Regions from separate parts of the Oceanobacillus sp. FSL W7-1309 genome, predicted to be linked through region 3. Evidence: riboswitches for the same ligand, from Rfam matches in the RefSeq annotation. Region 3 holds a riboswitch; each other region holds the start of a gene.
The links. Region 3 has a riboswitch for S-adenosylmethionine ahead of NST46_RS18705 (DUF2292 domain-containing protein). Riboswitches for the same ligand answer to the same signal wherever they lie in the genome.
Positions count from the first base shown of each region.

Region 1: it holds a riboswitch for S-adenosylmethionine, as region 3 does, so the genes downstream of both, NST46_RS17110 (carboxymuconolactone decarboxylase family protein) here and NST46_RS18705 (DUF2292 domain-containing protein) in region 3, are expected to answer to the same signal.
Region 2: it holds a riboswitch for S-adenosylmethionine, as region 3 does, so the genes downstream of both, NST46_RS00595 (LLM class flavin-dependent oxidoreductase) here and NST46_RS18705 (DUF2292 domain-containing protein) in region 3, are expected to answer to the same signal.
Region 4: it holds a riboswitch for S-adenosylmethionine, as region 3 does, so the genes downstream of both, NST46_RS08025 (sodium:solute symporter family protein) here and NST46_RS18705 (DUF2292 domain-containing protein) in region 3, are expected to answer to the same signal.

Region 1 covers NZ_JBBOBX010000002.1:880,063-882,267, reverse strand. Annotated here, with positions in the region: gene sigK (RNA polymerase sporulation sigma factor SigK) at 1-9, opposite strand, end outside; SAM riboswitch class I at 505-611, shown strand; gene NST46_RS17110 (carboxymuconolactone decarboxylase family protein) at 732-1,397, shown strand; gene NST46_RS17105 (LLM class flavin-dependent oxidoreductase) at 1,466-2,205, shown strand, end outside.
Region 2 covers NZ_JBBOBX010000001.1:127,392-129,596, forward strand. Annotated here, with positions in the region: gene NST46_RS00595 (LLM class flavin-dependent oxidoreductase) at 1-1,046, opposite strand, end outside; SAM riboswitch class I at 1,134-1,240, opposite strand; SAM riboswitch class I at 1,368-1,474, shown strand; gene ssuE (NADPH-dependent FMN reductase) at 1,856-2,205, shown strand, end outside.
Region 3 covers NZ_JBBOBX010000002.1:1,225,859-1,228,063, forward strand. Annotated here, with positions in the region: gene NST46_RS18700 (LLM class flavin-dependent oxidoreductase) at 1-826, opposite strand, end outside; gene NST46_RS18705 (DUF2292 domain-containing protein) at 927-1,091, opposite strand; SAM riboswitch class I at 1,190-1,292, opposite strand; gene NST46_RS18710 (DUF1292 domain-containing protein) at 1,932-2,198, shown strand.
Region 4 covers NZ_JBBOBX010000001.1:1,714,576-1,716,780, forward strand. Annotated here, with positions in the region: gene NST46_RS08020 (glutathione ABC transporter substrate-binding protein) at 1-824, shown strand, start outside; SAM riboswitch class I at 901-1,008, shown strand; gene NST46_RS08025 (sodium:solute symporter family protein) at 1,123-2,205, shown strand, end outside.

The DNA.
Region 1 (2,205 bases), 350 kb from region 3:
CCCGGACAAACGCAATCACCTCCTAAGTGAACAGTCTGCTTCAAGATTGGGCTTTTGCCTATATAACATCTTTATGACTTAAAGAGAGGATTCGTGTCTGTCCACGAAAATTTGTTATGGAAACAGGCTTTTTAAGGTTTTAGTTGATTTGATAACGGACTTATTCATCAAATACTTTGTGAAAAGATAAAGGTTGGTTTGTAACTCGTACCTATATTACATACTAGCGATAAGATTAAAAAAACGTTCATCGCATCCAATAAATGGGTGCAGTAGGTGGTCAAGAGGATTGGATTATTGGAGTAGCACAGGAGCTAGCAAAGCAAAAGATTTTGACGATATAACTTTGGAATGAGCACGTTACAATAAATAGTTTCATATAGGTCAAATGAACGTCATCTTGCGCTAAATATCTAACTTTTGTATTAAATTCAAAAAACAGAGTTGACATGATTCGTTACCAGGTGTATGATGTGAACAATTCCTATTAATTGAATATGATTTTTCTTATCAAGAGTCAGGGGAGGAACTGGTCCTACGATCCTGCGGCAACCGTTACAATGATGTAACAAGGTGCTAATTCCAGCAAGCAAATGCTTGAAAGATGAGATGAGTGATTTAGAACCTCTTCCTCATCAGAAGAGGTTTTTTCATTTGATTAAAAACCAAGTAATATCATGGGAAAGATTATATTGCGATGAATAGGTAAATTTGAAAAGGGAGCGAAGAAAATGGGTGTAACAAAAACAGATAGCTTGTACAGAAAGGATTATTTTGGAAGGCTTCAGGAACTAAAGAAATATGCACCAGATGCGTTCGAGTCATTTTTTGCTTTTAATAATCGAGCATTGGCTGAAGGGGAATTATCCGTAAAGTTAAAGGAATTAATTGCAGTTGCTGTGGCACACATTACTGGATGTCCGTATTGTATTGATTTACATGTGAAAAATGTCAAAAAGCAGAAAGCAAGTAAGGAAGAGGTGGCAGAGGCGATTTTCGTTGCAACAGCATTAAAGGCGGGATCAGCTGCGGCACATGGAGTAAATGCACTAAATGCTTACGATGGAAATAGTGACGAGGAATTGTATAAAGCATCGTATTTCAACCGAATAAAGGAATTTTCTAAGTTGAACGATGAAACCTTTAAGGCATTTTTAAATTTTGATCACCATTCCATAAAAGCAGAAAACTTAAGTGAAAAAGAAAAAGAGTTAATTGCAGTTGCTTGTGCACATACAACAGGTTGTGCGTATTGTATTAATTTGCATACGAAAAATGCAAAAAATACAGGAGCAAACTTAGCAGAGATTTCTGAAGCAATTTTTGTTGCTGTAGCACTGAAAGCTGGATCGGCAATCGCACATAGTGTAAATGCCTTAAACGCTTTTGACGAGTAGTATTGTTTCTGATAATCGTGCGAGCAGTAAAGCCATATCTAAGCAAATTTATAGGAGGAGTGTTCCAGTTGGAAAAACAAATTCATCTGAACGGCTTTGTACAAAATTCACCATCGCCTCATTCCATGGGGTTATGGAAACATGAAAAAGATAAGGGGGCTTTTCATAATCGAATTCATTATTGGACAGAAACAGCGCAAGTGTTAGAGCGAGGAAAATTTGATGCCGTATTTATTGCCGATGTGCTAGGCACGTATTCTGTTTATGGTAGTAATCATGATGCTGCAATTAAGCATGCTGTGCAATTGCCGGCACATGATCCATTAATGCCAATTGCAGCTATGGTAGCGGTTACAAAGCGCATCGGATTCGCTCCAACGATTTCAGCAACCTATGCCCAGCCATACGCACTTGCACGCCAGCTTTCAACACTGGACCATTTGACAGAAGGAAGAATTGCTTGGAATGTAGTCACATCGTATTTAGAGAGTGAGGCAATTAATCTGGGCCTGTCAGGTAGATTGCCTAAAAATTTACGCTATGACCGTGCTGATGAATTTCTTGAGGTCGTTTACAAGTTATGGGAACACAGCTGGGAAGACGAAGCGGTTGTTTATGATAAGGAGACGGATACCTTTGCAGATCCTAAAAAAGTACATACGATCGATCACACAGGTGAATTTTATCATGTACCTGGTCCACATTTGACGGAGCCATCACCACAACGGACTCCAGTACTTTTTCAAGCTGGTGCTTCTTCGAGAGGAAGAGATTTTGCAGCCAAACACGCTGAAGCAGTTTTCACAAA
Region 2 (2,205 bases), on a different contig from region 3:
TGCGTTAATGAATTACGTAATTCTTCAACCTTAGGCATTACTTGCTTTGCAAAGCGTTCCAATTCTTCAAGCTGTGGAGAGCATTGTAATAATAGTTGATCTACTCCGGCTGCTTCATAAGCTAAAATTCGCTTTGCAATTTGTTCCGGTGTGCCAACAAGATTCGGACGCAATCCCCGGTTTGATACTGAGTAATCTTGCAATTTAAGCTGTTGCTCAAGCTCTGACTTCGTTGTAAAATCTTTCATACCTGCATAGCCTGCAGCATCTTTAACTGTCGTAATACGGTGTAATTCTTCCTGTGCCTCTTCCTCCGTATCTCTGCAAATAACATAGGCAGCCATACTAAATGATTGCAATGCTTCTTTTTCAGCCTTCTTTCTACGTCTCTTCATATCTTCAATTTTATTCCTAACTTCTTCCACCGTTCCGCCATGCATCACATATGCGTCACAATAAGCTGTAATAACTTGCTTTCCTTTTTCACTCTCACCACCAGCATATAAAATTGGATTTGGCCGTTGAACTGGCTTTGGTGATAAATTTGTATTTTTAATGTTATAAAACTTTCCATCATAAGAAAATGTCTCTTCCGTCCATAATCCTTTTAAAACTTCTAAAAATTCACTTGTACGATCATAGCGATCATTATGCTCTGTAAATTCTCCACCATACTGTTTGGCCTCTTCCTCCCACCAACCAGAGACAACATTTAAAGTGAATCGACCATTGCTAATTTGGTCAATATTTGCGGCCATTTTAGCAGTTACCGCCGGGTTATGGAATACCGGTCGGACAGCGGTCATAATTTCCATTTTCTCGGTAACAGCTGCCAGTGCTGCGGCAGTTGTCCATGCTTCAATAGAATCGGCTTCAATCCCTTTAATATCATTCAAATATAATTCAGCTATTAACGTTGTATCATAACCCCACGTTTCAGCGTGTTGAATGACTTTCTTTGCGTAATCAAATGTTGGTGGCATATTTTCATCCTCTACATTCCTTAGCCATCCACCAAAAATCGGTAACCAAAACCCATATTTCATTGTTCCATCTCCTCCTAACTTCTGTTCAACAAAAAACCTCTATTCTAGGATAAGAATAGAGGTTTTACATATTATGTATGTATGCTCTTCTTATCTTCCAAGCAGTCCGCTTGATGGAATTAGCACAGTATTCTTAAATGAACCTGTTGCCGAGGATTCTTTGGGCCATGTCCCTCCACCTCTCGTGATAAGATAAATCAAATAATGAAGTTGTTGGTTGAATAATAATATAGAACTTAAGAAATGTCAATCAATTAATTCTTATAATTCTTAGTTGACTTATATGATTTGATATATTAGAATATATCCAACAATTGAAAATTCTTATCAAGAGAAGCTGAGGGAACTGGCCCTATGACGCTTCAGCAACCACTAATTATTTTAGAAAGGTGCTACTTCCAGCAAGATTTTTTCTTGAGAGATAAGAGCTGATAAATGATGTAGTGTACCCTCTTTTCTCTTTTTAGAAGAAAAGGGGGTTTTTTACTCGTATTAAATATTTAGTACCTGTCAACTAAATTTAAACTGTGAACTAACTGCTGTGGTATGAGCAATTCCGCTAAATATACACAATGATCTAGCACTAGCGGTGGAAACAAACAGTGACTTCTGCCGGGGGACGGAGCCATAGTGAGACTTCAAAAACGACAGTTCAAAAAGGTTCACGGGTCCCCCGAATAAAGCGTAGTGTGTTTCCGTAGCGAGTATACGTACCAATCCATCATTACGGATTAGTGCAATTTCTCAAAAGTCTAATATTAACCAGTGTTTCGTAGAGTACAAATAAAAAGCTAAAGGAGAATGTTTACATGAGCGAGATTGTAATTCTATCCGGAAGTCCTTCTGAGTTTTCAAGATCTGAGCAGGTGCTTAAATATTTGGGTACTTTATTAGAAGGTGAGCAATTCTCAGTAACGCATATTTCCGTAAAAGATGTAGCCTATGAAGATTTATTTCAAGGAAATTTCAATAGTACTGCTGTTAAAGAAATTGCAGTCAAAATCCAACATGCCAAAGGACTAATCGTCGGATCACCAGTATATAAAGGAGCATATTCCGGTGTACTAAAAGCTTTGATTGATATATTGCCACAGGATATTTTGAAACATAAGCCAGTACTACCGCTTATGACAGGTGGAAGTCCCTCCCATTTACTTGC
Region 3 (2,205 bases):
TTTCTTCTATTTCAAATGGTCCTCCTGCTTGTTTTTTAAATGCCTGTACTTGCTCTTTCGATTGGACGGTTAATGTCCGCCCATCATGAAGGTGAAGTGTGAATAATTTATGATCTTCTACTAACTTTTCTGCTTCTTCTTGGGTTGGTGCTGCAAGTGCGGCCAAAGCTACAATAAATTCCCCTTCATTAAAATTCCGTTTAAAAGTTTGAGCAGCTTCTTTAAGCTTCTTTTCATCGCTATTTAAAAATTTTGCAAAAACAAAATTAATCCTTAAATCCGCGGCGATCTTAGCACTATTTGCACTTCCGCCGAGCAAATAAATTTCAGGTTTCTTATCTGGCCTTGGTAAAGCTTGGATGCCTGACAGTGGGTGATCATGCTCAACGGAATCGTCTACTAATCTTTTCAAAAAATTTAAACGCTCATTAAAATCTTTTCCATCATTTCTTTTTCCATTTTGTAATGCTCTCGTTGATAATGGAAATCCACCAGGTGCTTTCCCAATACCCAGATCTACCCTTCCAGGGGCAAGCGTCGCTAAGACATGAAAATTCTCTGCAACCTTATACGGACTATAATGTTGTAACATAACTCCCCCCGATCCTATTTTTATTGAATTTGTTCGTGCTAACAAGTGTGACATTAATACTTCGGGTGATGAACCAGCTACCTGTTCCATATGGTGATGCTCAGACACCCAGAAGCGAGCGTAACCCCATTCTTCCGCTTTTATCGCCAATTGAATGGTGTGTTGAAGTGCATCAGCAGCTGTCTTTCCTTTGAAAACTGGACTTTGATCAAGAATTCCTAGTTTATATGTCATTCATTTTCCTCCAATTTTTTTACACCTATTTAATTGCAAAAGGCAGCTTTCCATTCCGGTCGGAATAGAAGGCTGCCTTTAGTTGTCTAATCGGCATTCCTTATTTAGTTCGTTGTTTTTTTTCTTGTGCTTGGTAACGTTTTTTCTCGGTCGTTTCAATTTGTGTAACTTCATCATCATGAACGGTTATGATTAAAGATCCAAATTTAAGTTTTTTTAATTCAGATATGATGTCTGTAATTTTCTTGTCATCCACACTTGCCACAGGATCTCCCCCTTTAACGGAATGATTATACAATAGAAAAATTAAAAAACCTCTTCTACGCAAATAAGAAGAGGTTTTGTCATGTATAAACATGGCTCTTCTTATCTGCCAAGCACATAGGCTTGCTGGAATTGGCACAGTACTGAATAGTCTGTTGCCGAGGTTTCAAAGGGCCAGTCCCTCCACCTCTCTGGATAAGAAAATAAATGATTTAGTTTTTAAGAAGAATAGTTGCAATGTGTTGTACGTATTAAACTCAAAGGACTCACCTACATCCTTCGATAAAGTCAATCCAATTCTAATATTTTAAATATTAGCACTCATGGAATCGCCTGTCAAGAGCAAATAACAAATTCACCATAAATTCCGATGTGAATGCTTGTATATTAATTTAATAGACCATTGAGACAGGATTCCATTGAACAGACCCATTAAAAAAGCCAACTTATTCGGTAACATTCTCCGCACCTTATCTCCATGGTAGGAGAAAATCTAGCTGCTGGCCAAGCAAGCTGTATTTTTGCCATGAAGGATTGATAAACTCACTCGTCCACCGTGAAAACAAATTGCATAAAGATTTTCAATCACTCGCAGGCGGGGTTTCATTTAATACCGCATCACTACCATGTAACAAAGTCAACTCTCTATATCTCACCCTCACCTTGTATAGCGAAAGCGGAGATTTCTAACATTACTTTCCGATCATATATGATTCATCCATCCGTTCTTTACTACCTTTCGAGAAGATCGTTGCTTAAATTTGCATTATTTCCATACATGAAGTAAAACTTAAGAAAGCTATTACAAATTCATTCTAGATGAGGAAACGGAGGGTAATGTATGGATAAAATTGAAGTTGGTGAAGTTTTTACAATTAGTGATGAAACAGATGTTGATCAGGAAGTAGAAGTACTTGCCAAGGTTACATTGGAAAATATAGATTACGTCGCAGTCAGCTTTTTAGAAGATTTGCAAGAGGATAGTGATGAGGACATTGATATCTTCTTTCTCAAAATCGATGATGATGGTGAATTATCTGCAATTGAAAGTGATGAAGAGTTCGATAAAGTATCCGAGGCATTTGATCAAATCCTAGAAGAAGATTAACAAAAGG
Region 4 (2,205 bases), on a different contig from region 3:
AGCTGCAAACGGGTGATTCGGATATCATTTATCCAGTAAATACAAGCAATATTGACGAAGTGGATACGAATGAAGGTACACACGTTAAACAATCGGATAGCGCAAGTATGTCTTATCTTGGCTTCAATGTAGAAAAAGAACCATTTACAGATCCTAGGGTAAGACAGGCGATTGCAAAAGCAATTAATAAAGAAGAAATTATCGAAGGGGTACTAAATGGTGTGGCCTTACCAGCAAAAGGACCGCTCGCGCCTACCGTGTTTGGGTATGATGAGGATGTAGAGCCTATCGATTATAACATTGAGGAAGCAAAGGAACTATTAAAGGAAGCGGGCTATGAGGATGGTTTCAATGCGACAATCATGGCCTACGATACAAATACATCGGATATCGCGCAGGTTATCCAAGCAGAACTAAAAGAAATTGGTATCACTATTGACATTGAGATGACCGAAGTAGGAACTTATTTAGAAGTGACTGGTAATGGCGGTGTTGATATGTTTATCGGAAGCTGGGGGACTGTAACATTGGATGCGGATTACGGACTGTACCCGATGTTTCATTCAGCAAATGCCGGAAATCCAGGAAACAGGTCTTTTTATGCGAATGATGAGGTAGATGAGTTGCTGGAGGAGGCAAGACAAGAGGGAGCGGAAGAAGAAAGACTGCAACTATATAGTGAAGCACAACAAATAATTGTAGATGAAGCTCCAATCGTTCCACTTTACCATTCTGTATTGCTAGCTGGTTTAAGGGATGAAGTGAGTGGATTTTATCAGTATCCAAGTAGTTTCCCATTTTTGCGTGATGTAACGATTGATTGACAGATAAATTGAATTTTAAAATAACATTGACTTTTTCATCGTGAAGGTGTAATTTTAATACAATTGAATATTGAACTTCTTATCAAGAGAGGTGGAGGGATATGGCCCTTTGATACCTCGGCAGCGGGCTCAATTTATTGAGTACTGTGCCAATTCCATCAGACACTGGTCTGAAAGATAAGAAGAGGTGCCCTGAATTTATCTACCCTCTTCTTATGGAAGGGGGTTTTTGCTTTGTCTTTGTAATTGAATATTCGTTTGGAATAAGGTGATGTAAATATTAAGGGAGTGACTAGTTGTGACAGAATATGGTGTATGGACAATTATACTGGCATTAGGATATACATTTGCGCTCATATCGGCAGGGCAAATTGCCAAAAGACGTGTGACAAAGAAAGATAGTTATTTTGTTGGAAATCGGAATTTCAATAAATGGATTGTTGCGTTTTGTATAACTGGATTATTCTCGGGATCCACATTTATCTCTATTTTGGAGTTATCTTATTTAACCGGTATCTCCGCAATCTGGTATGGGGTGGCGGAAATGGTTCAAATATTTATTATTGCTTTGTTGATTATCCGTTCTTTCCGGAAAAAGATGCTTGTAACGGTTTCTGGTTTGATAGGAGATACGTATGGTAGAACGGCAAAAGGCTTATCAGGAGCAATTACTGCATTTGCCTTTCCCATGTGGTCCGTTGCCACGGCAATCGCATTTGCTTCTGCATTTCATGTGTTTACAGGTATTTCATTGAGTTTATCCGTTGCGTTTACTGCTATTTTACTTTTTATCTATTTACAAGCTGGTGGCATGTGGTCCATTGCCTTTACACAAACGATGAATATGTTTGCATTCGGATTAATGATCGTAATTGGAGTTGTTGCCTTTTTCATCAATCCCGGAATATCAGGTTTAGCTGCATTGAACATGGAGCGTCCAGAAATGTTTAACTTTGGAAGTGTCGGACTGCAAGTAATTGTCGTCTGGTTTGGGACGTTCCTCGTTAACGTCATTCTGGCTCAGGCTGCTTTCCAAATGGCATTATCCTCCCGCTCGCCAGAAGAGGGTCAAAAAGGACTTGTCATGGCTGGATTCATGGCGATTCCATTTATAGTCGGTGGCGTTATCTTCGGAATATCAGCTGCCACCGTTGTGCCGAATGCATCCACTGGACTTATCGCGATTCCCCAGTACTTGATGGAAGTCTTGCCTGCCCCATTAGTAGGTTTGTTTTTCCTTGGTGTATGGGGTTGTGCACTCGGATGGGGTGGACCTTGTCAGTTCTCAGGTGCCACAAGTCTCGGACGTGATGTGGGAAGTGCGATTAATCCAAATGCCACAGGGGACCAGCTTATTAAATATACGAAAATCTCGCTGCTG